Regions from separate parts of the Pseudarthrobacter sp. 10T415 genome, predicted to be linked through region 1. Evidence: riboswitches for the same ligand, from Rfam matches in the RefSeq annotation. Region 1 holds a riboswitch; each other region holds the start of a gene.
What was found. Region 1 has a riboswitch for S-adenosylmethionine ahead of AC1DBN_RS03630 (aminotransferase class V-fold PLP-dependent enzyme). Riboswitches for the same ligand answer to the same signal wherever they lie in the genome.

Region 1 (7,445 bases):
GCAAGTTCTCCCGGCTTTCCGCCACCGTCCTGACGGTGGTCTCGCTGCTTAACACGTTCGTTGAATGGCGCAGCGCGGACATCAGCAGCAAGGAAGGCCGCGAAGCGCGCCGGGGCCAGCTGCTCAAGAACCTGTCGCTCAGCGGCGGCGCACTGCTGGCTTCCGTTGACACCGCAGGCAGGCCCGGACTGGCGTGGCGCGCGGAACACCTGGCTGCCGACGCCCGCAAGGGTGCCGCCCACCTCGCCGCGGATGCGCGCAAGACCACGAACAAGAAGCTGACCAAGGCCGACAAGGCCGTGCGCCGCGCCGTGGAGCAGGCTACGGGGGCCTAAAGGACATGATCGCTGCAGCCGCTGCCCGGAATGACTCCGGAACGACTGTCCCCCACTGGCCGGCACCCTACGCAGACCGTCCCGTAGACGCCACCGTCACGGTGCCCGGCTCAAAGTCCCTGACCAACAGGTACCTGGTCCTGGCAGCCCTGGCTGACGGGCCATCGCGGTTGCGGGCGCCCCTGCATTCCAGGGACTCCGTCCTGATGATCGAGGCGCTGCGCCAGTTGGGCGCCACGATCACCGAGGTTCCCGGCGACGGCGCGTTCGGCCCCGACCTTGAGGTGGTTCCGATGCGGCACCGGGAACCTGAGGGGCAGGGGAACGCAGCGGGCACCGCGGTGCGCATCGACTGCGGCCTTGCCGGCACCGTCATGCGCTTCGTTCCACCACTCGCGGCGCTGCGCAGCGGTGCCAGCACGTTCGACGGCGACCCGCACGCGCGGAAGCGCCCCATGGGGACTATCATCGAGGCCCTTAAAGCCCTCGGCGTGAATGTCTCGGCCGAAGATGGCAGCACCCCCGCGTCGCTGCCGTTTGTCGTCGAAGGAACCGGAGCAGTCCGCGGCGGGCACCTGGTTATCGACGCCAGTGCGTCCTCGCAGTTCGTCTCCGCGCTCCTGCTGGTCGGTGCACGGTTCACCGAAGGCCTGCACCTGGAGCACGTGGGCAAGCCTGTGCCCAGCCTCGACCACATCAACATGACGGTGGCTGTACTCCGCGGCGCCGGTGTGCAGGTGGACGATTCCGTTCCCAACCACTGGGTTGTTGCTCCGGGGCCCATCCGTGCCTTTGACCAGCAGATCGAGCAGGACCTTTCCAATGCAGGTCCGTTCCTGGCCGCCGCCCTCGCATCCGCTGGAACCGTCAGGATCCCGGGCTGGCCGGAGCAGACGCAGCAGGTAGGCGACCTGTGGCGCAGCATCCTGGCCCGCATGGGCGCAGAAGTGACACTGCTGGACGGGGTGTTGACGGTCCGGGGCGGGTCCGAAATCAAGGGGGCGGATTTCGCCGACACCAGCGAACTGGCACCCACAGTGGCCGCGCTCTGTGCCCTGGCCACCGGCCCCTCCCGCCTGAGCGGCATCGCCCATCTCCGGGGGCATGAAACGGACAGGCTCGCCGCACTGGTCACCGAGATCAACCGCCTGGGCGGCGACGCGGAGGAAACCAGTGACGGCCTGGTCATCCGCCCGGCGAAGCTGCATGCCGGCGTCGTCCACAGCTATGCCGACCACCGTATGGCCACCGCCGGGGCAATCCTCGGCCTCGCGGTCGAGGGTGTCCAGGTGGAGGACATCGCGACGACGGCCAAAACCATGCCGGACTTCCCGCGGCTGTGGACGGGCATGCTCGAACAACGGGGAACGGCCTCACTGGGCTCCGAAGCTGGAGCGGGAGGTTCCGCCGGTGCCGCGGAGGACTGACTCCTGGGACGAATCCGACGTCCGGATCCGGCCCAACAAGAAGGGCACCCGGCCGCGCACGAAGGACCGCCCCAGCCACGACGACGCCGTAACAGGCCGCATCATTACGGTCGACCGCGGACGCTACACCGCCGTCGTTGACGAAGACTCCGGCGATGAGCGGACAGTCGTTGCCGCGCGGGCGCGGGAGCTGCGCCGGAACCCGGTGGTAGCCGGCGATTTCGTCTCCCTCGTCGGTGACGTGTCCGGGGACCCCAACACCCTGGCGCGGCTCGTCAAAATCCAGGACCGCACCACCCTCCTGCGCCGCAGTGCAGACGACACTGACCCCATTGAACGTGCCGTCGTGGCCAACGCCGACCAGCTGGTGGTGGTGGTGGCAGCAGCAAACCCCGAACCCCGCACAGGATTCATCGACCGCGCCCTCGTGGCAGCGTACGACGCCGGCATTGAGCCGATCCTGCTGGTCACCAAGGCGGACGTGAAGGATCCCGGCGAGTTCCTGGCCAACTACACGCACCTTGATTTCCCGGTCATCATCAGCCGGACCGCCGACCTGGAGGCGTCAGGCATCGACGCCCGCTCCGATGACGGGTTGTCGGCCCGGCTGGACAGTGACGCCGTTGCCGGGCTCAGGGCACACCTGGGCGGCAAGGTCACCGTAATGCTGGGGCACTCCGGCGTCGGTAAATCAACCATGGTGAACGCCCTGACCGGCGCTGAACGGGCCACCGGCGGCGTGAACGCGGTAACGGGACGGGGACGGCACACGTCGTCGTCGGCCCTTGCCCTGCGCCTGGCCGACGCCCCTCCCGGCAGCTGGATCATCGACACCCCAGGCATCCGGTCATTTGGCCTTGCCCATGTGGATCCGGACCGGATCCTGAGGTCGTTCCCGGATCTTTCGCCGGGCACTGATGATTGCGAACGCGGCTGCAAGCACACCGCCACTGCCGTCAACTGCGGGCTCGACGCCTGGGTGACCGGCGGACACGCAGGACCCACCGGCGAAGCACGCCTGGCTTCGCTCCGCCGGCTCCTGGGCGCGGATCCCAGGATGGAAGCCCAGGAGGCCAAGGAGCTCGGCACCATCAGCTGACAGCGCCAACCGGCACGGCCGACCTCCCGGCAGAACCGGCGCCAGACGGTAGTTTGGAACCATGATCCAACCCGCTTCGACCTATAACGACGACCTGCGGCTGGCCCATGTCCTGGCCGATTCCGTGGATGACCAGACCATGAGCCGCTTCAAGGCGCAGGACCTCCACGTGGAGACCAAGCCAGACCTGACGCCTGTCACCGATGCGGACAAGGCCGCCGAGGAAGCCATCCGCGGCCAGCTCTCACGCTCCCGGCCACGCGACGCCGTGCTGGGTGAAGAGTTCGGCAGCACCGGCCACGGCTCCCGGCGGTGGATCATCGATCCCATCGACGGCACCAAGAACTTCGTCCGCGGTGTTCCCGTCTGGGCCACGCTCATCGCCCTGGTTGATGAGGGCGAGCCGGTAGTGGGCGTCGTCAGCGCACCCGCCCTGGGAAAGCGGTGGTGGGCCGCCAAAGGCATGGGGGCCTACATGGGCCGTTCCCTTGCGTCGGCCACCCGGCTCCGGGTCTCGGACGTTTCTACCCTGTCCGACGCTTCGCTGTCCTATTCCAGCCTGGGTGGCTGGAAGGAACGCGGCAACCTTGACGACTTCCTGGGCCTGACTGAGGACGTCTGGCGCACGCGCGCCTACGGCGATTTCTGGTCCTACTGCATGGTGGCCGAAGGGTCCGTGGACATCGCCTGCGAGCCCGAACTGAACCTCTATGACATGGCCGCCCTCGTGCCCATCGTGGTGGAGGCCGGCGGCCGTTTCACCTCCCTCGAAGGCGAGGACGGCCCATTCGGCGGGAACGCCCTGGCCACCAATTCCATCCTGCACACCGAAGTGCTGCACCGGCTGAACCCCGGCCTGGACGACCTGCTGTAGGCCGGCCTCCTCCCGAACAATCGACCGCGGGCGCCTCCGAAAGGTGGCGCCCGCCGTCGTAATCTTCGAAGAAAGTCCCGTTTCCGGGCCGCACGTAACAAAACCCTTAACAATCCTCCCGGCTTCAGACGGGGCCGCCGGATGTTCTAAGGTTTTATCCAGGTCACGAGTGCCAGCGCTAAACCCCGGTTTGCTGGCCGGCAACCCTCCATTCGCGGTGGGGTGCCCCGGGTGACGACCAGGCCGGTCCGGAGCGGATGCGGCAAGCGCGGATTCCAGCACTGCCGGAGTCCTGTCCTGAAGTGAGGTCTCCATGACTACTGCCGTCGACTCCCCCATTACCGCCATCGCGGCCGAAAACGTCCCTGACGAACGCCTGGCCGCCGCCGGACGTCCGCTTTCAGCGGTTACCGGCGCTGAAATCCTGGCCCCGTTGATCTCAGGTGGCCACGTCCGCTACGCCAACCTCGACTACGGGGCGTCCGCCCCGGCCCTGACCGTGGTGTCGGCCTACCTCAACGAGATCCTGCCGTTCTACGCCAGCGTCCACCGCGGCGCCGGCTACGCTTCGCAGATCAGCACGTCCGTTTACGAGAACGCGCGCAACATCGTCCGCGAGTTCGTCGGCGGACGCCCCGACGATTCCGTCATCTTCACCAGGAACACCACCGATTCCCTTAACCTCCTGGCAGGTTGCCTGCCCACCACGGACGGGCGCCCCGCAGGGGATGTCCTCTACCTGGACATCGAACACCATGCCAACCTGCTGCCGTGGCAGGGTGTCCCCCACCGGAGCATCGTTGCGGCCGACACGATCGCCGGGACCATCGATTCGGTGCGCGCCGAGCTTGAGCAGGGCGGCGTCAGCCTGCTGGCCGTCACCGGCGCCTCCAACGTCACCGGCGAAATCCTTCCCATCCGTGAGCTCGCCGCCCTCGCCCACCGGTACGGTGCCCGCATCGTGGTGGACGCGGCCCAGCTGGCGCCGCACCGCCGCGTCGACATCAGCGCCGACGACGTCGACTACCTTGCCTTCTCCGGGCACAAGCTCTACGCACCCTTTGGCGCCGGCGTCCTGGTGGGCCGCCCGGACTGGCTCGACGCTGGTACCCCGCACCTTGCCGGCGGCGGCGCCGTCAAGGAAGCAAGGCTCGACGGCGTCAGCTGGGCCACTGGCCCGGCCCGCCATGAGGGCGGCTCCCCGAACGTGCTGGGCGCCGCTACCCTGGCGCGGGCAACACAGGTTATCGCGGGCCTGGACCAGGACCGCTGGCACGCCCACGAGTCGGCCATCCGTTCCTACCTGGTGGAAGGCCTGCAGGCGATCGACGGCGTCACGGTGCACCAGATCTTCAAGGACACCGATCCTGACAAAGACACCATCGGGGTAGTGAACTTCTCGGTGGCGGGTTACGACGCCGGCCTGGTAGCCGCGTACCTGTCCGCCGAGCACGGTGTGGGACTCCGTGATGGCCGTTTCTGCGCCCACCCGCTGCTGAAGCGCCTCGGCCTGCCATCGGGATCGCTGCGGGCAAGCTTCGGAGTCGGCTCCCGGCTCGAAGATGCCCAGCGGCTCCTCGCAGGCATTGAAAAGCTCCGCCGGGACGGGCTCGGCTGGGACTACGTAGTGGATGCCGGACGATGGGTGCCGGCCAACGACACCAGGACCTACCCCCACTGGGCACCGAACACCCCGGGAACTGCCGGCGCAGCTCCCTGCCTCGACGACTGACGGCCAGAAGCCCGCACCCGGGTGCATGCGGTAAATTCGGACGGTACCCGCAGGGAATCAGCTGAAGGAGGCCGTACGTGGTTCGGGGTGGGCCCAAACTCGATCACGGGCGGCGCCGTGAGCTCGGCCAGAGCTTCCAGGACGGCGGCAAGCACTATGACAGGGTCCGTCCGGGGTACCCGGCGGAATCCGCGCAGTGGCTGGTGCCCGCGGGCGCCCATGATGCGCTCGACGTCGGTGCCGGGACGGGAAAATTTACCGACCTGCTGCTGGCGCTGGGATTGTCCGTAACCGCCGTCGACCCGTCCGCGGACATGCTCGCGCAACTGTCCGGCCAATACCCGGCCGTTGCAGCCCTGCGCGGCACTGCCGAGGCCACCGGGCTCGAGGACTCAAGTTTCGACGTCGTCAGCGTTGCCCAGGCCTGGCACTGGTGCGACGCCCTCGCGGCCAGCACGGAACTGGCCAGGGTCCTCCGCCCGCAGGGAACGCTGGGACTGGTGTGGAACCAGCTGGACACCTCAGTGCCGTGGGTGCACCGGCTTTCCCGCATCATGCATGCCGGGGACGTCTACAAGCCCGGACAGCGGCCGCTGGTAGGCCCCGAATTCGAGGGCCTCGAAGGTCACGTGACCCGTTGGCAGGATCCTGTCACGCCGGCCGACCTGATGGAACTGACCAAATCCCGGAGCTATTACCTGCGGGCCAATGAACAGACCCGTGCCAAGGTCCTGGCCAACCTCACCTGGTACCTCCACGAACATCTGGGGCACGCCGAGGGTGAAGAACTCAGCCTGCCGTACCTGACGTTGTCCTGGCGCGCCGTCCGCGCGTGACACGCGGATCCCGGCCGCGTCCCGCCAACGGGTAGGCTTGAACTGTGAAGACCAGCGCGCCCTCCTCCTCCATTGAGGACTACGTCAAGGTGGTCTATTCGTTCACTGAATGGCAGGACAAGCCCATCACGTCCTCGCAGCTGGCGCAGCGCCTGGGAGTGGCAAATTCCTCAGTTTCGGAGATGGTCCGCAAGCTGAAGGACCAGGGGCTGGTGGACCACAAGCCCTACAGCGCAATTACCCTCACGGATGCCGGGCTCCGGCTTGCGCTGTCCATGGTGCGCCGCCACCGGCTCATCGAAACGTACCTTGTCCAGCAGCTGGGCTACAGCTGGGATGAAGTCCACGACGAAGCCGAACTGCTGGAACACGCTGTCTCAGACACCTTTATCGAACGGGTGTCAGCGCAACTGGGCCACCCGGACCGCGACCCGCACGGTGATCCCATTCCCACGGCCGACGGCAAGGTCCACATGCCCGTTGCCCGCCTCCTCGGCGAACTCGACGAGGGCCACACCGGCCGGATCACCCGTATCAGCGATGACAACCCTGAGCTGCTGCGCTACCTCGCGGCCGAAGAGATCGACCTTGATTCCGAGGTTGAAATCCTGGGACGGCGGCCCTTCGGCGGTGCACTCATCGTGCGCATCAGCAGTGCCGGCCGGACCAGGGAATTCGATCTCGCGGACGAGGTCACCTCCGCGCTGTGGGTGCACACCGGCCGCCCCCACGAGGGTTGCATCCTGGCGGAGTCCTGACATGCGCACGGCCGGATGAGGGAGTCGTGGATTCCGTCGGGCCGTGCCTGGCTGGCGGTAGCCGCCGGCGGCCTCGTTGGTTCTGAACTCCGGTACGGGCTGGGCCTGGCCTTCCCCGACCCCGCCGGGTCGGTGCCCTGGACAACGCTCTGGATCAACGTCGTCGGCAGTTTCGTCCTGGCCGCCCTGACCACCGCCTGGATGGCGCGGCCGCACACCGCGTTCTGGCTCCGTGCCGGGCTGGGGCCTGGACTGCTTGGCTCCTTCACAACGTTTTCGGCGGTGGTGTTTGCCGTGGACCAGCTGGCGCGCGACGGGCAGCACATGGTGTGGATCGCCTACCTGGGGCTCTCCCTGCTGCTGGGCCTGCTCTCGGCCGCCCTG
Region 2 (7,445 bases), on a different contig from region 1:
CGATGTCCGTGGTGCCCTTGGAGTAGTGGCTGAGCTTTTCCAGCGGGTGCTCGAAGAACCGCAGGTTTTCTTCACGGATGCCCAGGCCGGTGTACCAGGCCATGCGCTCCTTCATCCAGTACTGGTGCCACTCTTCGTCAGTTCCGGGCTCGACGAAGAACTCCATTTCCATCTGTTCGAACTCGCGGGTGCGGAAGATGAAGTTGCCCGGCGTGATCTCGTTGCGGAAGGACTTGCCGATCTGGCCGATGCCGAACGGCGGCTTCTTCCGCGAGGTGGTGAGGACGTTGTTGAAGTTGACGAAGATGCCCTGCGCCGTTTCCGGGCGCAGGTAGTGCAGCCCTTCCTCGCTGGCCACCGGGCCCAGGTAGGTCTTGAGCAGGCCGGAGAATTCCTGCGGTTCGGTCCATTCGCCGCGGGTGCCGCAGTTGGCGCAGGCGATGTCCTTCAGGCCGTTTTCCGCCGGGCGGCCCTTCTTTTCCTCGTACTCTTCTTCGAGGTGGTCCGCGCGGTACCGCTTGTGGCAGGACAGGCACTCCACCAGGGGGTCGGAGAAGACATCAACGTGGCCTGACGCTTCCCAGACCTGCTTGGGGAGGATGACCGAGGAGTCCAGGCCCACCACGTCTTCGCGGCCGCGGACCATGGACTGCCACCACTGACGCTTGATGTTTTCCTTCAGTTCGGCGCCGAGGGGCCCGTAGTCCCAGGCTGAACGCGAACCTCCGTAGATCTCACCGGCCTGGAACACGAAGCCCCTCCGCTTGGAGAGGGAAATGACCTGGTCGAGGACGGATTTTGCTGCCATGGGGGTAACTCCAATTTCTACAGGGCCGCTGGGTGCGGTCCGCGGTTTTCAGGCCACGCACTGCACCGGATGTGGGGCACGTCCGGTGCCTTGGCGGGGCGGATGAAGGGATGCGTGAAAGCTGCGTTTCCTAGCCTACCGGCCGACGTCCACGGAGCGCGCCCCGCGGCCACGGCAGTGTTGCCAGGATGATGGCCGCCAGGGTCAGGATGGTGCCCAGGACGGTGGGAAGGGCCACCACACTGCCCGGGGCAGGCACGAAGACATCCAGGGCGAGCGAACCCATCAGCTGCCCGGCGATCATGCCCAGGCCGGTGACCAGGACGCCGAGGGTCCGGACCAGGAGGGCGCCCAGGCCAATGAACACACATCCCATGGGGCCGCCCAGGTAGTACCACCACTCCGCCGGCAGCGGGTTTCCGGGGCCTGCCACCACCACCTTGATGGCCAGCACCGTCCACAGGACCAGGCAGCCGGCGATGAAGTTGACCAGCGTGGCGGCAATCGGGGTGCCGTAGTGCACGGTTGCGGTGCCGTTCATCGCCTGCTGGAAACTCATCAGGAAGCCCGCCACCACGGGCAGCAGGAGGGGCAGCAGCAGCGCGGCAGCCCCGCCGCCGGACTCCGCGCCGGAGCCGGATGTGGCGAAGCGCGGGGACACGGCCCAGGCGACAGCGGCGATGGTGAGGATGCAGCCGACGATGCGGATGCCGGTGACGGATTTCTTGCCGGCGGGGCCCAGGCCCAGCCGGTCCACCAGCAGGCCGCTGACCGTCTGGCCCGTCACGGTGGCCACCGTAAAGAGCGCTACGCCCAGGATGCCGACAGTGAAGGTCTGGGCAAACACGAACAGCGCGCCGATGCCGCCGGCCAGGACGTAGGCGGGCGGGAACGCCCGGCTGCGGACGGCGGGAATGATCCGGGCAAGGCCGGCCCGGCCACGCGGCAGCAGCAGCGAGATGAGGATCATGACCAGCAGTCCTGTGCTGAAGCTCACCACCGCGGCGCTGATGCCGTCGTCCAGCCGGGCACCCAGGGCGCCGTTGATCCGGCCCTGGACGGGAATGGCAAGGCCTGCGCCCACCGCCAGCGGCAGGCCTGCAAGTACGGGCAGGCGGGAGGGGGAGGTCATTGGATCCACCTTACGTCAGGCATTATTGCTCTATGAGCATCCCCGTTGACGACGTCCCCATCCGCGACACCATGATCCGGCTGGGCCAGCTGCTGAAGCTTGCCAACCTCGTGGAGGACGGCGTGGAAGCGGCGGAGCTGATCAAGAACGGGCTGGTGAAGGTCAACGGCGAGATCGACGACCGCCGCGGCCGCCAGCTGCACAACGGCGACACCGTCACCGTGAACGGCCAGACCGTGCGGGTGGTCGCGCCCGAGGCCTAAGGCCGCCGCCCGTCGTCGTCCGTCCTATTTCTTCAGGACCTCGTGGGTGAGGAATTCGCCCACGTGGCCAATCTCCTGCTGGTTGATGCCGTGCCACATCCCTGTGTAGAGCACCTTGGTGAGCTTGACGTGCTTGCGCACCCAGCCCATGGTGTAGTCGATCTTGTCCTCCGTGATCACCGGGTCCTGCTGGTCCCGGCCCCAGAACATGGGCACGGTGCCGTCCAGCTCGGCGTCCTTGAACGTGGGGTCGCTGCCGGCGTTCACCACGAACCCTGAAAGTCCGACGACGGCTGCGAAGTCCGCGGGACGCTGCCGCAGGAGGGTGGTGGCCATGGCCATGCCCATGGAGAAGCCGAGCAGGGACACCGAGGGGTGCCCTTCCCTGATGGTGTCGATCCAGTCCAGGACGTACGCGGAGGCCTTCTTGACCCGGTCCAGCGAATAGTCGATCGAGGCCGTCAGCGGGAACCAGGTGAAGCCCGGGCCCATCGCGATCGGTGCACGGACGGAGGCGACGGCGAAGCCGCCGGGCAGGAGGTCCGCGAGGCTCAGCAGGTCCTGCTCGTTGGCGCCGTATCCGTGCAGGAGCACCAGCAGGGGTTTACCGTCCCGCTCGCCTTCAGGGTGCGACCACAGGACGACGGGGGCAGGAAATACTTCGGCTTCAGTCATGGTTTCCATTCTTACAGTTACCCGAAAGTAACAACCTACGTTCGCGTAGGCAGCGAGGCGGAAGGCAGGATAGGACCCGTGACTGACGCAAGCCCCCTCCAAAGCCCCATCACGGACACCGGTTCCCACCCCTGGACCCGGTACGTGGCCATGGGCGACTCCTTTACCGAGGGCATCGGCGACCCCGAGCCCTCAAGCCCCGGCGGCTACCGCGGCTGGGCCGACCGCGTGGCAGAAGAACTGGGCCGGACGCTGCCCGACTTCGCCTACGCCAACCTGGCCGTCCGCGGCCGGCTGCTCCAGCAGATCGTCGACCAGCAGCTCGCTCCGGCACTGGAGCTCAAGCCCGACCTGGTGACGCTCTCCGCAGGCGGCAACGACCTGATCCGCCCCGGCGGAGACCCCGACGCCCTGGCCGAAAAGCTGGATTCCGTGGTGCAGATCCTGTCCATGGGCGGCGCCACCGTGGTGCTGTTCAACGGTCCCGATACCGGCTCGTCGGTGCTGGGAAGGATCCGCAGCAAGGTTGCCATCTATAACGAGAACCTGCGGACCGTGGCAGCGCGGCACGACGCCGTGATTGCAGACATGTGGTCCCTGCGGCAGCTCAGCGACCCCCGGATGTGGGACCAGGACCGCCTGCACTTTTCTCCGCTGGGGCACCACACCATCGCAGCCATGGTGCTCGAGTCCCTGAACGTGAAGCACACGCTCGAACCCCGCCACCCCAAGCCGCTGCCGCCGAGCACCTGGCGGGAGGCCCGCACGGGCGACCTCGTCTGGGCCCGCGAATACTTTGTGCCGTGGGTGCTGCGGCGCCTGCGCCACCAGTCCTCGGGCGACGGCATCACAGCCAAGCGTCCGACGCCGGGTCCCGCCTTTGGACCGGGCGTTCCCCTGGGTTCGGGGGAAGGTCCGCTGGGGACGGCCGACGCAGTGCGGCGCTGAGCTGGTCTGGTCTGGTCTGGTCTGGTCTGGTCTGGTCTGGGGCAGCTTGCCGGTGACCGCCGGAACGGCATGCGGTCCGTGACCGTTAAGCTGGAAAGACCCACTCGAGAGGCGCAGCACCGTGAGTAACCTGTTTTTCTGGATCATCATCCTGTCGTTCGTGATCCCGATGGCCATGCGCATGTACCGGAAATCGGTGGCCAAGCGGAACCACGACCAGAGCTTTCCCGGCCGGTACCCCGAGCAGTTCCCCGGTGCCGGCCAATATCCCGGCAGCCAGAACCCGGGCGGCCAGTTCCCCGGTTCCGCCGGGCCGCAGAGCAGGCAGCCGCGCGATGGCTACACCCAGCAGGACTACTACTCGGGCGGGTTCCGGCAGATCGGCCAGCAGGCACCGAACGTCCCCCAGCCCGGGCCCTACCAGTACGGCCAGCCGCCGGTCCCCGGCCAGGGCGGGCAGCCCTTCGGTCAGCCGCCGTACGGGGAGCAGCAGTTCAACCAGCCTCCCTACAACCAGCCCCAGCCCGGCCAGCAGCAGCCCGGCCAGCAGCAGCCCGGCCAGCAGCAGCCCGGGTACCCCGCGCCGGAACAGCGGGCAGCACCCGCCAGTCCCCCGCCGCCGTCGGCCCCGCAGGGATTCCGGGCCCGGAAACTCGCGGAACTGGACCAGAAGTACAGCAACGGCGAAATGTCCATGGAGGACTACATGGCCCGCCGCAGCGAAATCATGAACGGCTAGCCTGCGCCGCAGAAAGCCTCTAAGGGCCTCCGGGCGCCATCACGTCCCCGGGATCATCAATCAGAGGCTTGTTCGCGCCACCTGCCCGTGAGGGTTCGGATCCGCGGACAAGCCTCTGTTTTATGTGCGGGCCGCGCTGCTAGGCCAGGAACTCCGCCCGGAGCTGGGCGCCCAGCTGGCCGATTTCGGTAAGGAAGCCATCGTGGCCGATGGGCGCCTGGATGAGGTGGACCTCGACGTCGCCAGGCAGGGCCCGGGCCAGCTCGTGTGACTGGGACGGGAAGTAGAGCCGGTCCGATTCCACGGCCGCCACGAAGAACCGGGCGGTGGTCCGGGCGAGGGTATCGGCCAGGCTTCCCCGGCCGCGGCAAACGTCGTGGCTCATGAGCGCCTCGGTGAGGGCGATGTAGCTGTTCGCGTCGAAGCGCCGGACGAGCTTGCTGCCCTGGTGGTCCAGATAGCTCTCCACCTGGTACCGGCCCCTGCCGGCAAGGACCCCGCCCTGCAGCGGCGACTCCGAAGCCTGGGCTTCACGGCCGAAGCGGTACTCCAGCTCGGCGGCCGACCGGTAGGTGATGTGGGCAATGCGGCGGGCGAGCGCCAGGCCGTCCTCGGGGCAGGGACCGTCGTAGTAGTCGCCGTGGTTGAAGTTCGGGTCCTGGCGGATGGCCAGGGTCTGCGCCTGGGCGAACGCTATCTGTTCGGCCGTGCTGGCGGCTCCCACCGAGATGACGGCACAGCGCTGCACCCGTTCGGGGAACGTGACGGCCCATTCCAGGGCCCGGGCGCCGCCCATGGAGCCGCCCAGCACCGCGTACCAGCTCCTGATGCCCAGCTGGTCCGCCAGGCGGGCTTCAGCTTCCGTGCTGTCCCGGAGCGTCACCAGGGGGAACCTGGAACCCCAGGGCTTGCCGTCGGGGCCGGGCGAGGACGGCCCGGTGGAGCCGTAGCAGCCGCCCACAATGTTGATGGAGACCACGAAGAAGCGGTCAGTGTCCACGGGGGCGCCGGGCCCGGCCAGGTGTTCCCACCAGCCTTCCTCGTCGGTGTCCCCGCGGGTCACATGCGTGCTGCCGGTCAGGGCGTGCTCCACCAGGATGGCGTTGCTGCCATCGGCGTTCAGGGTCCCCCACGTTTCGTACGCCAGGGTGACGTCCGGCAGGAATCCACCGCCCTCGAGCTGCAGGCCACCGATGGAGGCATAGCGGACAATTCCGTGTTCGGGTGCGGTTGTACGGGCGACGGTAACCGTCATGGCAAGACCTCTTCTACGCGCTTGCCCGCCGTCGTTTACCGGCAGGCCAGGTCTTCACCCGGGGCACCCCGCCGCGGAAGGAGGGTTGCCGGCCAGCAAGCCGGGGCTGTCACTGGCACTCATGACCTGGTTCGAGTGTACGAAACACCCCCCGCTGATGGCCAAGCATGTGACTGGTTGTGACTTGGCGGTCCGCGCTGCCTTTCCCGGACGGCTGACCGGCGGAAAGGGAGGCCGGCCGCCTGGCCGGCCTCCCGCCGTCGTACGTCTTTGGCTTAGCCGGCCGCGCCCTTGGCGGCCCGGAAGCCCGCCTCAAGGTCTGCCAGGATGTCATCGATGTGCTCGATGCCCACCGACAGCCGCACCAGGCCGGGGGTCACGCCCGCTACCGCCTGCTGTTCCGGCGTCAGCTGGCTGTGGGTGGTGGAGGCAGGGTGGATCACCAGGGACCGGACGTCGCCGATGTTGGCGACGTGCGAGTGCAGTTCCAGGGCGTCGACGAACCGCTGCCCCGCTTCGGCTCCCCCGGCAAGGTTGAAGGCGACGACGGCGCCCGTCCCCTTGGGCCCGTACTTGCGGCCGCGCTCGTACCAGGGGCTGGACGGCAGGCCTGCGTAGGCGACGGATTCGACGTCGTCCCGGCGTTCCAGCCAGCGGGCCACCTCGGTGGCGTTGGCCACGTGGCGTTCCACGCGCAGGCTCAGCGTCTCCAGGCCCTGGGCGATCAGGAAGGCGTTGAACGGCGAGACGGCCGAGCCGAGGTCCCGCAGGAGCTGGACGCGCGCCTTGAGGATGTAGGACAGGTTTGCGCCGAGGAGGCCGTTTTCCCCGAGGTCCCTGCCGTAGACCAGGCCGTTGTAGGTGGGGTCCGGGGTGTTGAAGCCCGGGAACCGTTCCGGGTCCTTGCTGAAATCGAACTTGCCTGAGTCGACGATGACGCCGGCGATCGCCGCTCCGTGCCCGCCGAGGTACTTGGTGGCCGAGTGGACCACGATGTCGGCGCCCCATTCCAGGGGACGGATCAGGTACGGCGTGGAGAGGGTGTTGTCCACGATGAGGGGCACGCCGGCCTGGTGCGCCACCCCGGAGATGCCTTCGATGTCCAGGACGTCCTGGCGCGGGTTGGAGACCACCTCGCCGAAGAACAGCTTGGTGTTGGGCTGCACGGCGTCCCGCCACTGGTCCAGGTTGTCCGGGTCAGCCACGAACGTCACGGTGATGCCGAACTTCTTCAGCGTGTGGGCGAACAGGTTGTAGGTTCCGCCGTACAGGCTGGGGCTGGCCACGATGTGGTCGCCCGCCTCTGCGATGTTCAGGATGGCGAAGGTCTCCGCGGCCTGGCCGGAGCTGAGCAGCAGGGCGCCGAGTCCCCCTTCGAGGCTGGCGATGCGCTGCTCCACGGCCTCCTGGGTGGGGTTGCCGATGCGGGTGTAGATGGGGGCCAGTTCCGCCAGGGCGAACCGGTTGGCCGCGCTTTCGGCGCTGGGGAACACAAACGAGGTGGTCTGGTAGATGGGCAGGGCCCGGGCGCCGGTGGCGCCATCGGGCTCCTGGCCGGCGTGGATCTGGCGGGTTTCGAAGGACCAACCGTTGGACATTCAAGGCTCCTTTGACATGGGCCCGGC
Region 3 (7,445 bases), on a different contig from region 1:
TGCCGGTGCGCGAGAAAACCGTTTCGCTGACCACGGCCCCGGCCAGCAGGTTTCCCACCAGGATGCCCAGCATGGTCAGGGTGGGGATGGCCGCGTTGCGCAGGGCGTGGCCGAAGTGGATCAGCGCGTCGCTGGCCCCCTTGGCCCGGATCTGCTCAATGTACGGTTCGCCGAGGGTCTGGTGCAGGCTGCGGATGAGCAGCTGAGCAATCACCGCCGAGGTGGGGATCGCCAGGGTCAGCGCGGGAAGCACCAGGCTCTGGGCGCCGTCGTTCCCCAGTGCAGGAAACAGCCGGAGCCTGAAGGAGAAGAACTGCAGGAGCAGCAGCCCGATCCAGAAAGTCGGCACCGCGATGCCCAGCGGCGGCAGCGAGGCCACCAGCTGGCGGACCCAGCGGTTCCGGCTGAACGAGGCCGCGATGGCCAGCGCACTGCCCAGCAGTACGGCCAGCGCAAACCCGGCCGCCGCAAGCTTGATGGTTTCCGGCAGGACCTCCCCCACTGCCTGCGTGGCGGCCACACCGTTCTTGATGGACACGCCGAAGTCCAGCTGCAGGGCCTTGAACAGCGCTATCACGTACTGCTCGTGCAGCGGCCGGTCCAGCCCGTACTCGCTGCGCAGCTTGGCCACCAGCGCCGGGTCCACCGAGTTCTGTTCGTCCCCGCTGGCCATGATGCTCACGGCGTCCCCCGGGAGGAGGTAGAGGATCAGGAAGGACACGGTGTACGCGGCCCAGAGGACGAACGCCCCCTGCAGCAGCCGCCGGCCGACGTAGCGGATCACTGGGACAGCCAGGCGTCGTAGAAGTCCAGGCGGCTGGAGGCTTCGAACGCCAGGCCGTGGACCTTTTCGTTGGCGGAGATGGTGGTGGACAGTTCGTAGAGCGGGATCGAGTGGGCGTCCGTGATCAGGGTTTCCTGTCCCTGGTCCACCAGTTTCTGGCGGGCGTCCTTGTCCAGTGCTGCGGCCTGCTCGCCCAGGGTGTCGTCCACGGGAAGTTTCTCGCGCAGGTTGCTGCCGCCCCGGGCGGTGGTGGAAGCGAAGACGGTGCGCAGCACGTCCGGGTCGCTGCGGGTCAGGTTGCCGTAGGAGAAGTCGTAGTCTTTGCCGGCCTGCGCGGCGGTGACGTCGGCGATGGTGGTGAACTTCAGCTGAAGGTCCACGCCCACGGCTTTGAGCTGCTGCTGGACCAGTTCCAGGACTTCCTTGGGCGACTGCCAGTAGGTGACCTTGAAGGCGAGCTTCTCGCCGTTCTTTTCCCGGACTCCGTCCGCCCCGGCCTTCCAGCCGGCGTCCTCCAGAAGCTGCTTCGCGCCGTCGGGATCATGGGCCAGCAGCCCGCTGAAGTCCTTGAAGTACGGCGTGGTGTGGGACAGCACGCCCTTGGCGGGCTGGTCCTTTTCGGTCAGGAGAGTGGAGGTGATCTCCTCACGGTTGATGGCCTTGGAGATCGCCTGGCGGACAGCTGTTTCCTTGAGCTTGGGCGTGGACTCGTTCGGGTACAGGTTGTAGACGACGCCGGGGTTGGCCCTGGTTTCGTTCCAGAAACCGTTGCCGTTGAAGAGGGTGATGTCCGCCGCGGAGATGGCCGCCGTCGCGTCGATCTGGCCGGACTGCAGGCTGCCGGTGCGGTTGCCGGCCTCGGGAATGATCTTGAAGGTGACCGTGTCCAGGTAAGCCTCGCCCGTGTTGGTGTTGGTGGCGGCCGGCCAGCTGTAGCCGGCGCGGCGCTCCAGCACCGCTTCCTTGTCCACGGTGTAGCTCTTGACGTTGAACGGGCCGGACCCGGAGAACTTCCCGGCGCAGCGGTCCGCCTCGGACAGGGACGCTGACGACGGCGAAAGCAGTCCCAGCGTGAAGGTGGATGTTGCCTGCAGGAACTGGGCGTTCGGCTTGCTGAAGTCCACCACAACGGTCTGCGGGTCCTTGACGGTGATGGCACTGACGTCACTGAGGTAGGTGGAGCCCAGGCTCGCCTTGGCCCCCAGTGCCTTGATCGCTTCGAAGTTGGTCTTCACGGATGCGGCGTCAATGGCCGTGCCGTCCGCAAAGGTGGCGCCGGTGCGGAGAGTGAACGTGAAGCTGGTGGCATCGCCGTTGGATTCGAACTTCTCCGCCAGCCAGGGCACGATTTCGCCGGATGTCGGGTCCTGCGAGGTCAGCGACGCCACGGTCTGCCGGGCGATCGCGATCGCATCGTTGTTGCCCACCTGCTGCGGATCGATGCAGCCGCGGTCCACGGACAGGGCAAAGTTCAGGTTCCCGCCGGACACCGGGGTGGCGTCGGCGGTTTGCTGCGTGCCGGCGTCGGCCCCGCCTCCGCAGGCCGAGAGCAGCAGGGCTGCGGTTCCAAGGAGGCCGACGACGGCGGCGGGCCGGCGGAAGGGACCGGCGGGCAGGGTGCGGGGCTGGTTCGGGCGGGGCTGGTTGGAGCGGGTCATGCGACGTTTTCGCTTTCGGTCAGGCCGCCGTCCAGGGAGGCGCGGCGGGTCAGCGGGGCGCGGAGGCCCAGGTTTTCGCGGAGGTTGGTGCCTTCGTATTCGGTGCGGTAAACGCCGCGGTCTTGCAGGCGCGGGACGAGTTCGTTGACAATCTCGTCCAGCCCGCCGGGAACGATCCAGGGGGTGATGTTGAAGCCGTCAACGGCGCCGGCGTGGGCGTATTCGGCGAGCTTGTCGGCGATGCCATCGTAGGAACCCACCAGGCCGCGGCCGTTGAGCCGGGAGCGTGCGGCGACGAACTGGCGGATGGACTGGCCCTTGTCCTTGGCCTCCGCGCGCCACTGGGCCGCGAGTTCCTTGGCGCTTGCGCCGTGGAAGGCGTTGCCGCGGGTGGGGTTGGTGACGTCCACGACGGGGTCCGTTTCGGGAAGCGGACCGTCGGGGTCGTAATCGGTGAGGGTCCGGCCCCAGAACTGTTCCAGATACGCGATGGACGTCTCGGGGCCCACCTGCTGTTCGCGGACCCATTGGTGCTTCTCCTCCGCCTCGGCCTCGGTGGCGCCAAGGATGAACTCCTGGCCGGGGAAGATCTTCACGTCGTCGGCGGGTCGGCCAGCCTTGAGGGTGCGCGCCACGATGTCCTCGCGGAACCTTTTGGCGTCCTCGAGCTCGGCGTGCCGGGAGAAGATCACGTCGGCGTTCCGGACGGCGAAGTCCCGCCCGTCCGCCGAGTCGCCGGCCTGGAAGAGCACCGGATGGTGCTGTGAGGAGCGCGGCAGGCGGCCGGTGATGTCGACGTCGAAACTTGCGTCCGTGCGCCGGACGGGTGTGATGCTGCCTTCTTCTAGCCAGCGCCCGGCATCCCGGGACCCGGCGATTGCGCCGTCGGCCCAGGAATCCCAGATCGCTTTGGCTGTCTGGACGAAGGCCTCGGCCCGGATGTAGCGGTCCTCGTGCTTGAGGAACCCGCCGCGCCGGAAGTTGGCACCGGTCCAGGCGTTGTCCGTGGTGACGATGTTCCAGGCCGCCCGCCCGCCGGAGAGCAGGTCCAGGCTGGCCAGGCGGTGCGCCAGGTCTGCGGGATCGTTGTAGGTGGTGTTCTGGGTGGCCACCAGGCCGATGTTGGTGGTGACGGCGGCCAGGGCCGCGAGGGCTGTCTGGGCATCGGGGCGGCCGGCGACGTCGAGGTCGTGGATGCGGCCCAGGTGCTCGCGCAGGCGCAGTCCCTCGCCGAGGAAGAACGCGGAGAAGAGGCCGCGCTCCGCCGTCTGGGCCACCCGGCGGAAGGATTCGAAGTCCGTTTGGGACCCGCTCTCCGGAGTCTTCCAGACGGTGGTGTGGTTGACGCCCTGGAAGAAGACGCCGAACTGGATCTGGCCGTTGCCGGCGGGGCGGTGGTGGGTGCTCATGATGCTCTCTTTCAGGCCGCGGCGTAGCGGTTGGCGGGGCGGGGAAGGCCGAAGGTTTCGCGGAGGGTGGTTCCGGTGCGCGGTGCGGCCACACCGGCACGGCGCAGTTCCGGCAGCACCTGGGCGGCCAGTTCGGGCAGGTCAACGTCCAGGACGGCGGGGTGGAGCCGGACGCCGTCGGCTGCCCGGAACAGCTCGACCAGCAGCTCGACGAGCCCTGCCGCACTGCCGACGTACCTGGCGCCGCCCTGCCAGGGTTCGTACGCATCAAGCTCCGCGAGGCGCTCCGCCGCGGCCTGGCCACGGGAGTCGAGGACGACGTCGAGCTCCACCAGGGTGCGCGGGGTTCCGGCCGCTGCTGCCGCAGTCGCCGCGGCCGCCAGTCCGTCAACGGAACCGGCGGCGGCGAGCGCCACATCCGCTTCGACGGCGGGGATCAGGTCCGCCGGTGCGAAGACCACCAGCTGGCCCTGCAGCGGGCGGGGAATGATGGACGGGCCCTTCACGGAGAATCTGTCACCGTCAAAGTCGGCGTAGTGGAGCTTATCCCGGTCCAGGTAACGGCCGGTGGCTGCGTCCCGGATGACAGCGCCGTCCTCCCAGGAATCCCAGAGCCGGCGGCCGGCCTCCACCACGTCCGCTGCCTCGGCCAGGACATCGGCTTCGGCGAGTGCCTCGCGGCCCACGGACTGTGCCTCGGCGGGTTCGTTGGCGGCGCTGACCAGCCAGCCGGCCCGGCCGTGGGAGGAGTAGTCCAGGCTGGCCAACTGCGTGGCCACATGGAACGGCTCGGTAAACAGCGTTCCCGCTTCGGGAACCAGGCCGAGGGAGCGGGTCAGCGGAGCCGCGAAGGCCGCGCGCTGCACGGCGTCGATCCGGCCCGCGATGCCGGTGCTGCCGGCATCCAGTACGCGGGAATCGCGGAAGGTGGCCAGGTGGAAGCCTGCGATGTCCGCGGCCTGCACGGTTTCCCGTATCCGGCCGCCGCCCAGCAGGGCGCCGGGAAGGTGGGCGGCGCGGCGCCACGCAGCCGGGTGGGCGCCGTCGCCATCGAGCTCGAGCGCCACTATTTTGGAGCGCAGTTCAGGTACAGGTGTTGAAGCCATGGTTTCCTTCTTCAGGGCCGCAGGGCGGCCGGGACGACATTCACTTGCCGCGGGGCGGCCAGGTCTGTTTCCGGAGCACCCCGCCACAAAATGCCTGAGGGTTGCCGCAGCACCAGCCGGTCCTTGGCGTGCTGACTCTTGACCTATGGCTTGAATGTAGGAGCCGGTCCAATGCGTTGACAAACGCGGTTGTCGCGCGGCGTCAACGCAGGAAATCCCGCGTCAAACAGCGGTTTTTGGCGTCATCTGGGCTCTTCGGCCCACACCCGGAAGCGGGCTCCGTGACGGCCTGTTTCCCCGGGTTTAGCCCGGTGACAGGGCCGCTTGGGACCGGGTGGGCAGGCTCGTAGGGTCATGCCATGCCTACCGCTTCCGCTGTCCCCCTGTCAGTACTCGATCTCAGTCCAGTCCCTGCCGGGCAGTCGGCCGGTAACGCGCTGCGCAACAGCATTGACCTTGCTGTAGCGGCCGAGGGCCTTGGCTACCACCGCTTCTGGCTGGCCGAGCACCACCTGAACCCCGGCGTCGCCGGTTCCGCCCCGCACGTGCTCTCCGCCCTGGTTGCCGCGGCTACCCGGACCATCCGCGTGGGCACGGCCGCCACCATCCTGGGTAACTACCGGCCGCTGCAGGTGGCGGAGAACATCGGCACGCTCGCGGCCGTGTACCCGGAACGGTTGGATTTGGGGTTCGGACGGTCAGGGCAGCCCAGCATGCCGGCCGCGGATTCGACGGGTGCAGGACGGACGACGGCGGAGCCCGCCTCCGCCGTTTACGGCTCCGGCGCGGGTGCGGGCGGTGCTGGTGCTGGTGCGGACGGCACCGCGCTTCATGCGGGCTCAGCCGGCGCGGGCGCTCCGGCGCAACCGGACGAGGGAGCCCGGGTGGTGGACGGGCTCCTGGTCCCGGCGGCCCGGCGGCTCTTCAATTCCGTCCTCCCGCGGAAGTTCCGCCTCCAGGCCGAACTCCTGGGCCGCGAACCCGGCGACGCGGACAACTTCGAAAGCGACGTCCAGGACGTGATCGGGTTCTTCACCGGCGGCTTCCGGACCCGGCACGGCGAGGAAATCACTGTCACTCCGGCGCGGGGCACCACGCCCCAGTTCTGGATCCATGGTTCAACGGCCGGTCCCAGCGCCCGCCTGGCCGGGAAGCTCGGCCTGCCGTTCGGGGCGAACTACCACGTCTCCCCCGCCACCGTGCTGGATTCGGTGGCCGAGTACCGGGCCCATTTCAAGCCGTCGGCCGCGCTGGCGGAGCCATACGTCACCGTCTCCGCGGACGTCCTGGTGGCCGATGACGGGCAGACCGCCCGCACCCTTGGTGCCGGTTATGCCGCCTGGGTGCACAGCATCCGCACCGGCCACGGCGCCATCCCCTACCCCGCACCCAGTGACGGCGGCCGCCTGGATGCGCAGGCAGCCGCACCCGAAACCGGGGCTCCGGACCTCATCCGGGACCGGGTGGAAACGCGGTTCGTGGGCGGCGCGGCGCAGGTGGCGGACCAATTACGCGACCTGCAGCACGCCACGGGCGCCCAGGAACTGTTGATCACCACCATCGCCCACAACCACCGGCACCGCGTGCGCTCCTACGAACTGCTGGCTGCCGAGTGGGGCCTGGCCTGAAGTTTGTCCCATCACCATCCACACACGAGAAGGAAAAGTCATGACCACTGAAACCGAAACAGACACGCAGCTCGTCACGGCCGCAGAAGCCGCCCAACTGATTGCCGGCGGTGCATTGCTGGTTGACGTCCGCAGCGACGCCGGACGCAACAGCACCGGGGCAGTCCCGGGAGCACTGGTGGTGGACCGCGGGCGCGTGGAGGAGGATTTCGGCCCCGGTTCGGACAAACGCCTGGCGCAGGTTGAGGGCACGGACCAGAAGATCGTGGTGTTCTGCGGCTCCGTGAACGGCTCCGGCCCGGTTGCACGGAAACTTGAGCTGCTCGGTTACGCCAACGCGGTGCACGTTGACGGCGGTTTCCCCGCCCTGCGCGACGCCGGTGTACCGACCACCGGGCCCGTCGACACCGCTAGCTAGGCGTCCGCCGATTCCCTGGGCCGGGGAACCTGGCCCGGCACCGATCCCGGCACCGACAGGCGCCACCCGCCAAAGAACCTAGTCACTAGAAACTCAGTCGATAGGAACTGAGTCGACGGGAACTGAGCCGCGGGACACCGACGTGGCAGGCAGCGGTGCGCCGGGCACTGCGGCGCGGGCCGTCGTCGTACTTTCCTTTCCGGAGCGTGCGACGGCGGCCCTCGCCTTGCGTGCCGCCACAGCGATCCGCCCGGCGTCCGCCCCTCCGGCCAGCAGTGCGGCGGCCAGCAAGGCGCAACACAGCAGGATTCCCTGGTGGAAGGCCTCCCGGGCATTGCCACCGGAGGCACCCTCGCCTAGGAACATGCCAGCGGCCGCGGCGGAGCAGAGTGCGGCGGAGAAGCGCTGGCTGAGTTGGTAGAACCCCGCAGCCACGCCGGCC
Region 4 (7,445 bases), on a different contig from region 1:
CAGCAGCGCGTAGGCAGCCACTACCAGGATCAGCACGTTGAGCAGCCTCCCCGGCGCCAGGTAGGTGCGGGCGAAGAGTGCGTCGTACATGACCCGGTACGCCGTGTCCGGAATAAGGGCGAGGCGGACGTCGAAGCCGTTGGCCAGGTAGGGGTTGCCCCAGGACAGGAACGCGAACAGCAGTGCGACGGCGGTGCATGCCACTACCAGCCAGGTCCTGGCAGACAGCCACGCCACAATGGTCCGCCGGTGGTAGCCGGCCACGAGGCCGATGACGAACAGCACCTGCCAGACAAGCAGAGGGAACGAATCCTCGAACTGCGACGGCAAGAGCCGGAAGCGTGTGATGGAGCCGACGGCGTAGAGCCCAAGCGTTGCGGCCAGCACCCAGACGGCCTTCCCACGGCTGAGCGCGGCGAGGACCACCGGGCTGACCAGCAGCAGCACCACGTACAGGCCCATGACGTTGAACTGCCAGGGGCCGAACTGCAGCAGGAGGACGGCGGGCAGCACCTGCGGCGGCACCGGGAACTGGAAGAGGGATTCCATCCCCGCATAGAGGTCGTAGGTACGGCCGGCCCCCTGGTGCCCGGCCCCTCCGGTCCCCTGGTCCACGAAGGTGGTGAGGGCCTCGGTCCGGAAAATGGGAAGCAAGGACATCAGGAAGACGCCAACCAGGACCACCAGCGCCGTCAGGTACAGCTTGCCGGCGCGGCGGGATGTCAGGTCCAGCACGGTGCCAAAATCCTCGCGGACGCGGGGCCCGTAGACCATGCCCACCACCAGCCCGGAGAACAACACGAACAGTTCGGCGCCGCTGACGAAGCCCACTGCCTCCTGGGTCAGCAGCTGGAACAGCGATGTCATGCCCAGGTGGTTGACCACCACGAAGACAATGGCCATGCCGCGGAGCAGGTCCACCCGGGAATCCCGTTTGGAGGGGTCGCCGTAGCCCCAGGCCGTGGCAGCGTTAACCCTGCGGGGAATCTGCCACAGTGCCACCAACAGGAGGATCAGCGCCGCTCCCACAGTCCAGGCCGCGGCGCCCGTCAGTGTGTTGGCCCGTTCATAGCTGCCGCCGGCGCCAACCTCCGTGACGGGTCCGGTCACCATTGACGAATCCTTCAGCCGGGCGTGGGCAGCCGCGGCTACGGTGGAGTTGCCGGTCAGCAACCAGCTGATGCTCGCTACACCCGTGTCCCGGGTACTGGTCCTTTCGTCCCACACCACCATGGCGGTCTTCGGGAAGTTGGTGGACGTGGCGGCCCCCACCACCTGGTCGAACCAGCCGGCCTTGACGTCCACCTCGGAGGCGCCGCCGGCTGCGGGGCTGTAGAAGGCAGCGGTCTGCAGCATGAACGGCTTGCTGCGGCCGGCTGAATAGTCCCTGTAGAAGTTTTCCCCGCCGGAGGCGGTGAGCATCTCCTGGAGCTCGCCTGCCCGCGGCACCGTGTTCACCGCCGCCCCGCCGGCCGTATCGTCGTGGAAAGCGGTCAGGCCCACCCAGTCCACGGCGTCATCGCCGGGATAGTAGGGTTCGTAGGCGCTGTCCGCCCCGTCCCACGTTCCGTCATCGTTGGTGTCCAGCAAAGCGAAGCCCTCACTGCCGGGAGCGGGCGCATTCCGGCTCCGGGCGAAGGGATAATCCTTGCCAAGGTACGGCTCCCACACCATCAGCGGGCCGCCGCCGGACGTCTTGAAGGCGGCGGACACCGCACGGAAGGCGTTGCGGTACGCACCGGGCTGCTGGCCCCATTCCACCCAGCTGGCATTCATGTCCGGGGCAAAACGGATCAGCACCTGCCCGGTGAAACCCGATGTCAGCCGCCGCACTTCCCCGGCAAAGGACGCTGCGGCAGCGTCATCAATCTGGTCGAGCGGCACAGTGGGCTTCACAGTGAACATCGCATGCGAACCCTGGAGTGACGCCTGCTCCAGGAAGCCCCGGAGGTTGTTCTGCTCCGAGGGGCGGTACGGCAGGGCGAGGTCGTGGCCGTAGGCGGCGGGAGATGCTCCAAGCCGTTCGGCGAAACCGGCAGCGGAATCTTCACCCCACTCCAGCACCGCGCCCAGCAGGGGTTTTCCCTCGTCCGGGTTAAGGTCGGCGGCGCTGGCGGCGCCTGCGGGCAGCACCACGGCACACGCTGCCAGAAGCACAACGGCAAGGAATGTCCACACCCTCGACGCGCCCGCGCGGAACGATTGGACCGAAGGTTTGGTGCGTCGTCGCGCGGATGTACGCATGCTCATGGAACCCCCCGGTGCCGAAGACCTGATGGGGCAGCGGCCCCACCTGTACTTTATCGGTCGAAGCCCGCCGGGAATGCATGCAGGAAGCAGCGAAAAACCCGCCCACCTGCGGCAATGCCGCCGTCGGGCGCTGCCCGGAAAGCGCCCGGCACGCCTGTGACCCTGTGTTTCCGGTTCAGTTACGGAAGATGACGACGGCGGCGGTGCGGCTCCCGGCGGCAGGTGTTACGTTTTTGGGGAGTAATGAGTACCGGCGCCAAGCCCTGACTGGCCGGTCGGCAACCCTCCTTCCACGGCGGGGTGCCTCAGGTGAATACTCGGCATATCGACCGATTCGAGCTGCAAGCGTGAGAGAAGGAGATCCGTCATGTCTGACGCACCTGTCCCTGAAGAGAAATTGTCCTACCGCCTGATCAGCGGCCCGGACGACCGCGCCTTTTGCGAGCGGATCTCGGCTGCCCTGGCGGAAGGGTACGTGCTGCACGGCAGCCCGGCAGTGACCTTCAACGGCAGCAGCGTCATCGTGGCCCAGGCCGTGGTGCTCCCGGCAGCCATCGCCTCCGCGGACGCCGCCGTCGCCACCGCTGTGGACCACCTGGAATCCGCCACTGAAGAACCCGAATTCGACGGCGAGGGCCACGCATGAGCTACGCAGGAGACCTGACACCCCAGGAGGCCTGGGCCAAACTGGAGCAGGGCGCCATCCTGGTGGATGTCCGCACTGAGGGCGAATGGGCGCACATTGGCATCCCGGACACCAAGGCCACGGACAACGATCCCCTGTTCATCCAGTGGACGTTTCCGGGCGGCATTCCCAACCCGGAATTCATAACCGACCTTGAGCAGCAGGGCCCGGAGAACCGCGGCACCGAGCTGCTGTTCCTGTGCCGCTCCGGGCAGCGCTCCATTGCGGCGGCTACGGCGGCAACCCGGGCGGGCTTCATCTCCTACAACGTCCTGGAAGGCTTCGAAGGCGAACCGGACCGTTACGGCGAACGCACCGTCAACGGCTGGAAGAACCGCGGCCTGCCCACCAACCTCGGAAAGAACTAAGTGACCTTCAACGAAGATGCCGCCGGCTGGAGCCCTGACACCCAGGCCGTCCGCGGGGGGCTGGACCGCACCAACTTCCAGGAAACGTCCGAGGCGATTTTCCTCAACTCCGGGTTCGTGTACGAGTCCGCCGCCGCTGCCGAACGCGCCTTCACCGGCGAAGACGAACGCTTCGTCTACTCCCGCTACGGCAACCCCTCGGTGGCCACGTTCCAGGAACGCCTCCGCCTGCTGGAGGGCACCGAGGCATGCTTTGCGACGGCGTCCGGCATGTCCGCCGTCTTCACGGCCCTCGGCGCGCTGCTGGCTGCCGGGGACCGGGTGGTGGCTGCCCGCTCGCTGTTCGGCTCCTGCTTCGTGATCCTCAACGAAATCCTGCCGCGGTGGGGCGTGGAGACCGTCTTCGTCGACGGCCCTGACCTGGACCAGTGGCGGTCCGCCCTGTCCGAGCCCACCACCGCTGTCTTCTTCGAGTCTCCTTCCAATCCCATGCAGGAAATCGTGGACATCGCGGCGGTCAGCGAACTTGCGCACGCGGCGGGTGCCACGGTGGTGGTGGACAACGTCTTCGCCACTCCGCTGCTGCAGCGCTGCGGCCAGCTGGGGGCGGACGTGATTGTGTACTCCGGCACCAAGCACATCGATGGCCAGGGCCGGGTGCTGGGCGGGGCCATCCTGGGTACCAAGGAATTCATTGACGGTCCCGTGAAGCAACTGATGCGCCATACCGGGCCCGCCCTGTCCGCGTTCAACGCCTGGGTGCTCACCAAGGGCCTGGAGACCATGGGACTGCGCGTCAGCCACTCCTCGGCCACGGCGCTGCGGCTCGCGGAATGGTTGGAGCAGCAGCCCGCCGTCAGCTGGGTGAAGTACCCGCTCCTGAAGTCCCACCCGCAGTACGGGCTCGCGGCCAAGCAGATGAAGGCCGGCGGCACGGTACTCACCCTTGAACTGGCACCGTCGGGCGGCCGCTCCGGCAAGGAGGCCGCCTTCGCACTTTTGGACGCGCTGCGGGTCATCGACATCTCCAACAACCTGGGCGATTCCAAGTCCCTCATCACGCACCCGGCCACCACCACGCACCGGGCCATGGGTCCGGAGGGCAGGGCTGCGATTGGCCTGACCGACGGGGTTGTGCGCCTGTCCGTGGGGCTCGAGGACGCCGAGGACCTCATCGGCGACCTGGAACAGGCCCTCAAGCAGATCTAGCCTGTTTCCGCGGCGGCGACGCGGGTCCGGACCCGGACGGCGACGCCGGTGGTGTGCCCAGCCTTGATGCCAGTGGGGGCAGGCTCCCCGGCAGAGCGGGTCAGGACTGCCGGACCCGCAGCAACTCGGGCGCCGTATCCGCCTCCGAAACCTTGAGGGTATCCCGCATGGTCACGTTGACAGCGTGCTTCACCACCGCACCGAAGCCGAAGTCCCCGGGCTGGCCTGCCAGGGCCTTTTCCCGCACCTGGCGCTGCTCAGCCGAGCCCGTGCCGCGGGCGATGATGTCCTCCACGCCTTGCCGGGCCAGTGTCAGCTCACCCTGCTCGTCCAGCACCGGGGCGAGGTAATCCACCAGCGACCGGACCACATCGGCGGCGCGTGCCGGACGGAAGTTGCCAAAGTCCAGCAGCTCGCCCGTGAGCCCGGAGTTGCTGGCCTGCCATGATGCCATCCGCAGCAGGACCGTGGGGACCGGAGCCGGGTCCACGCCGTCACGCCACTCCCTGCTGGCCGACTCCACCAGCGCCCGCACCAGGCAGGCGATCAGTGCGGCGTCGTCGGCGCGCAGGCAGACGTCCGCTACCCGGACCTCAACCGTGGGGTGGTTCCGCGAGAGCCGCGCGTCAAAATACAACATGCCTTCGTCGAGCATCACGCCGCTGTCCAGGAGCCGCGTCACCACCCTGCGGTACGCAGGGTAGGTACCGTAGACGGCCGCTGGTCCGGACGTCGGCCAACGGTTCCAAGCCTGGGTCCGGTAGCTTTCGAAGCCGGTGGGCAGCCCGTTCCAGAAAGGCGAGTTCGCACTGAGCGCCGTCAATACCGCGAGCTTGTCCCTGATCCGGTCCAGCACCGCCACGCCCTCATCCGGTGACTCGATGTAGGTGTGGACGTGGAAGCCGCAGGTCAGCTGTTCCTGGGCGGTGAGCCCGAAACGCTCCAGCATCCGGGCGTACCGGGGGTCAGGGGTGGTGTGGCTGGTGGATCCCAGCGGTGAGGTTGCGAGCGCCGCAACCCTGGCATGGTTCTTCTGCGCCGCCTGGTCCGCGAGGGACCGGCCGGCACGGATCTGGTCCAGCAGCGTTCCGTAGTCCAGGCACGGGCGGGTCTGCGTCTCAATCTGCTCAAGTTTCAGCTCGGCACTCAGGCCCATGCCGTCGTCGTCCGCTTTGTCCTTTGCGGCCGGTGCCTGCGGAAGCTGCGGCAAATCATCTGCCGCCACGTGCCGCCCGGACAGGAGCGCGTCAGCAAGGGCGAGCGGTTCGCCGGACTCCGGATCAACAATCAGAAGCTCTTCCTCAACGCCGAAGGTACGCATAGTCACATTCTGCGGCAGGGACGGGACATTTGAAGTGCCCCGCCCCATCATGACGAAGAGTGAATGTCAGCCCTGGAAGTACTCAATCCTGGCGCCGATGGTGTTGAGCCGCTCTGCCAGGTCCTCGTACCCGCGCTCGATCACGTAGATGTTGCGGAGCTCGGACACGCCGCGTGCCGCCAGCATGGCCAGCAGCAGGCAGGCGGCCGGGCGCAGCGCCGGCGGGCAGCCCACTTCGGCAGCGCGCCATTTGGTGGGGCCGTTGATGTAGATCCGGTGGGGATCGAGGAGCTGGACCTGAGCGCCGAGCCGGTTCAGCTCCGTCAGGTAGATGGCGCGGTTCTCGTACACCCAGTCGTGGATCATCGTCTGGCCGGTGGCGTTGGCGGCGATGACGGCGAAAAACGGCAGGTTGTCGATGTTGAGGCCAGGGAACGGCATGGGGTGGATCTTGTCCTCCGGCGCCTTCAGCTCCGAGGGCTTGGTGGTCACGTCCACCAGCCGGGTCCGGCCGTTCCGTGCCACGTATTCGCCGGAGATTTCCAGCTGCTGGCCCATCTGCCCCAGCGTGGCCAGTTCGATCTCCATGAACTCGATGGGCACCCGGCGGACCGTGACCTCGGAGTTCGTCACGATGCCCGCGGTGATCAGGCTCATGGCCTCGATGGGGTCCTCGGACGGGAAGTACTCGATGTCGGCGTTGATGACGGGCTTGCCGGTGATCCTCAGGGTGGTGGTGCCCACGCCTTCGATGGTGACGCCCAGCATCTGCAGGTAGAAGCAGAGGTCCTGCACCATGTAGTTGGGGCTGGCGTTCCGGATGACCGTGGTGCCCTCACGGTGGGTGGCCGCCATGATGGCGTTTTCCGTAACGGTATCGCCGCGCTCGGTGAGGACGAAGGAGCGGTCCCGTGAATCAGCCGACGGCGCCTGGACAGCGTAGAAACCGGCCGTGGCTTCCACGGACAGCCCAAACTGGCGCAGGGCCTGCATGTGCGGCTCAACGGTACGGGTGCCGAGGTCGCAGCCTCCGGCGTAGGGAAGCCTGTACTCGGCGGACTCGTCCAGCAGGGGGCCCAGCAGCATGATGACGCTGCGGGTTCGGCGGGCAGCCTCCACGTCCATTGAGTCGAGGTCCAGGACGGCGGGCCGGCGCAGGCGGAGGTCGGTGGCGTTGAGCCAGGTGCATTCCACGCCGATGCTGGTGAGCACCTCCACGATGCGGTTGACCTCTTCGATCCGGGCCAGGCGGCGCAGGACGGTGGTGCCGCGGTTGATGAGGCTGGCGCACAGCAGCGCAACTCCGGCGTTCTTGCTGCTGTTCACGTCAACCGAGCCGGACAGGGTGCGCCCGCCCTCCACCCGAAGGTGGGTCATCTGCGGTTTACCCACGTTGACGATGCTCCGGTCGAAGATGGTCTCGAGGCGCTGGATCATTTTCAGGCTCAGGTTCTGTTTGCCCTGCTCCATCCGGGCCACCGCACTCTGGCTGGTTCCCAGCTCAGCGGCCAGCTGGCCCTGGGTCCAGCCCTTCTCGCTCCGGGCGTTCCTGAGCATGACGGCTACGTGTTCAGCGGTTTCCTGGGTCATGCAGCGAATATATCATCTATGA

Region 2: another riboswitch for S-adenosylmethionine. It lies ahead of metX (homoserine O-acetyltransferase MetX); the one in region 1 lies ahead of AC1DBN_RS03630 (aminotransferase class V-fold PLP-dependent enzyme).
Region 3: another riboswitch for S-adenosylmethionine. It lies ahead of AC1DBN_RS13725 (LLM class flavin-dependent oxidoreductase); the one in region 1 lies ahead of AC1DBN_RS03630 (aminotransferase class V-fold PLP-dependent enzyme).
Region 4: another riboswitch for S-adenosylmethionine. It lies ahead of AC1DBN_RS07875 (DUF1737 domain-containing protein); the one in region 1 lies ahead of AC1DBN_RS03630 (aminotransferase class V-fold PLP-dependent enzyme).

What each region holds. Positions count from the first base shown of each region.
Region 1 is NZ_JBFTHJ010000002.1:168,138-175,582, forward strand. Features, by position in the region: gene AC1DBN_RS03610 (DoxX family protein) at 1-335, shown strand, start outside; gene aroA (3-phosphoshikimate 1-carboxyvinyltransferase) at 341-1,762, shown strand; gene rsgA (ribosome small subunit-dependent GTPase A) at 1,746-2,861, shown strand; gene hisN (histidinol-phosphatase) at 2,923-3,735, shown strand; SAM riboswitch class IV at 3,897-4,010, shown strand; gene AC1DBN_RS03630 (aminotransferase class V-fold PLP-dependent enzyme) at 4,049-5,467, shown strand; gene AC1DBN_RS03635 (class I SAM-dependent methyltransferase) at 5,545-6,303, shown strand; gene AC1DBN_RS03640 (metal-dependent transcriptional regulator) at 6,348-7,061, shown strand; gene AC1DBN_RS03645 (fluoride efflux transporter FluC) at 7,077-7,445, shown strand, end outside.
Region 2 is NZ_JBFTHJ010000011.1:84,718-92,162, forward strand. Features, by position in the region: gene AC1DBN_RS14730 (glycine--tRNA ligase) at 1-808, opposite strand, end outside; gene AC1DBN_RS14735 (DMT family transporter) at 939-1,940, opposite strand; gene AC1DBN_RS14740 (RNA-binding S4 domain-containing protein) at 1,973-2,203, shown strand; gene AC1DBN_RS14745 (alpha/beta hydrolase) at 2,228-2,878, opposite strand; gene AC1DBN_RS14750 (SGNH/GDSL hydrolase family protein) at 2,957-3,826, shown strand; gene AC1DBN_RS14755 (hypothetical protein) at 3,948-4,565, shown strand; gene metX (homoserine O-acetyltransferase MetX) at 4,705-5,820, opposite strand; SAM riboswitch class IV at 5,833-5,947, opposite strand; gene AC1DBN_RS14765 (bifunctional o-acetylhomoserine/o-acetylserine sulfhydrylase) at 6,096-7,418, opposite strand.
Region 3 is NZ_JBFTHJ010000010.1:28,655-36,099, forward strand. Features, by position in the region: gene AC1DBN_RS13710 (ABC transporter permease) at 1-784, opposite strand, end outside; gene AC1DBN_RS13715 (ABC transporter substrate-binding protein) at 781-2,442, opposite strand; gene AC1DBN_RS13720 (NtaA/DmoA family FMN-dependent monooxygenase) at 2,439-3,851, opposite strand; gene AC1DBN_RS13725 (LLM class flavin-dependent oxidoreductase) at 3,863-4,957, opposite strand; SAM riboswitch class IV at 4,993-5,101, opposite strand; gene AC1DBN_RS13730 (LLM class flavin-dependent oxidoreductase) at 5,317-6,585, shown strand; gene AC1DBN_RS13735 (rhodanese-like domain-containing protein) at 6,626-7,003, shown strand; gene AC1DBN_RS13740 (MFS transporter) at 7,097-7,445, opposite strand, start outside.
Region 4 is NZ_JBFTHJ010000004.1:73,955-81,399, reverse strand. Features, by position in the region: gene opgC (OpgC domain-containing protein) at 1-2,250, opposite strand, end outside; SAM riboswitch class IV at 2,490-2,604, shown strand; gene AC1DBN_RS07875 (DUF1737 domain-containing protein) at 2,618-2,896, shown strand; gene AC1DBN_RS07870 (rhodanese-like domain-containing protein) at 2,893-3,303, shown strand; gene AC1DBN_RS07865 (O-succinylhomoserine sulfhydrylase) at 3,304-4,512, shown strand; gene AC1DBN_RS07860 (glutamate--cysteine ligase 2) at 4,613-5,833, opposite strand; gene AC1DBN_RS07855 (UDP-N-acetylglucosamine 1-carboxyvinyltransferase) at 5,900-7,423, opposite strand.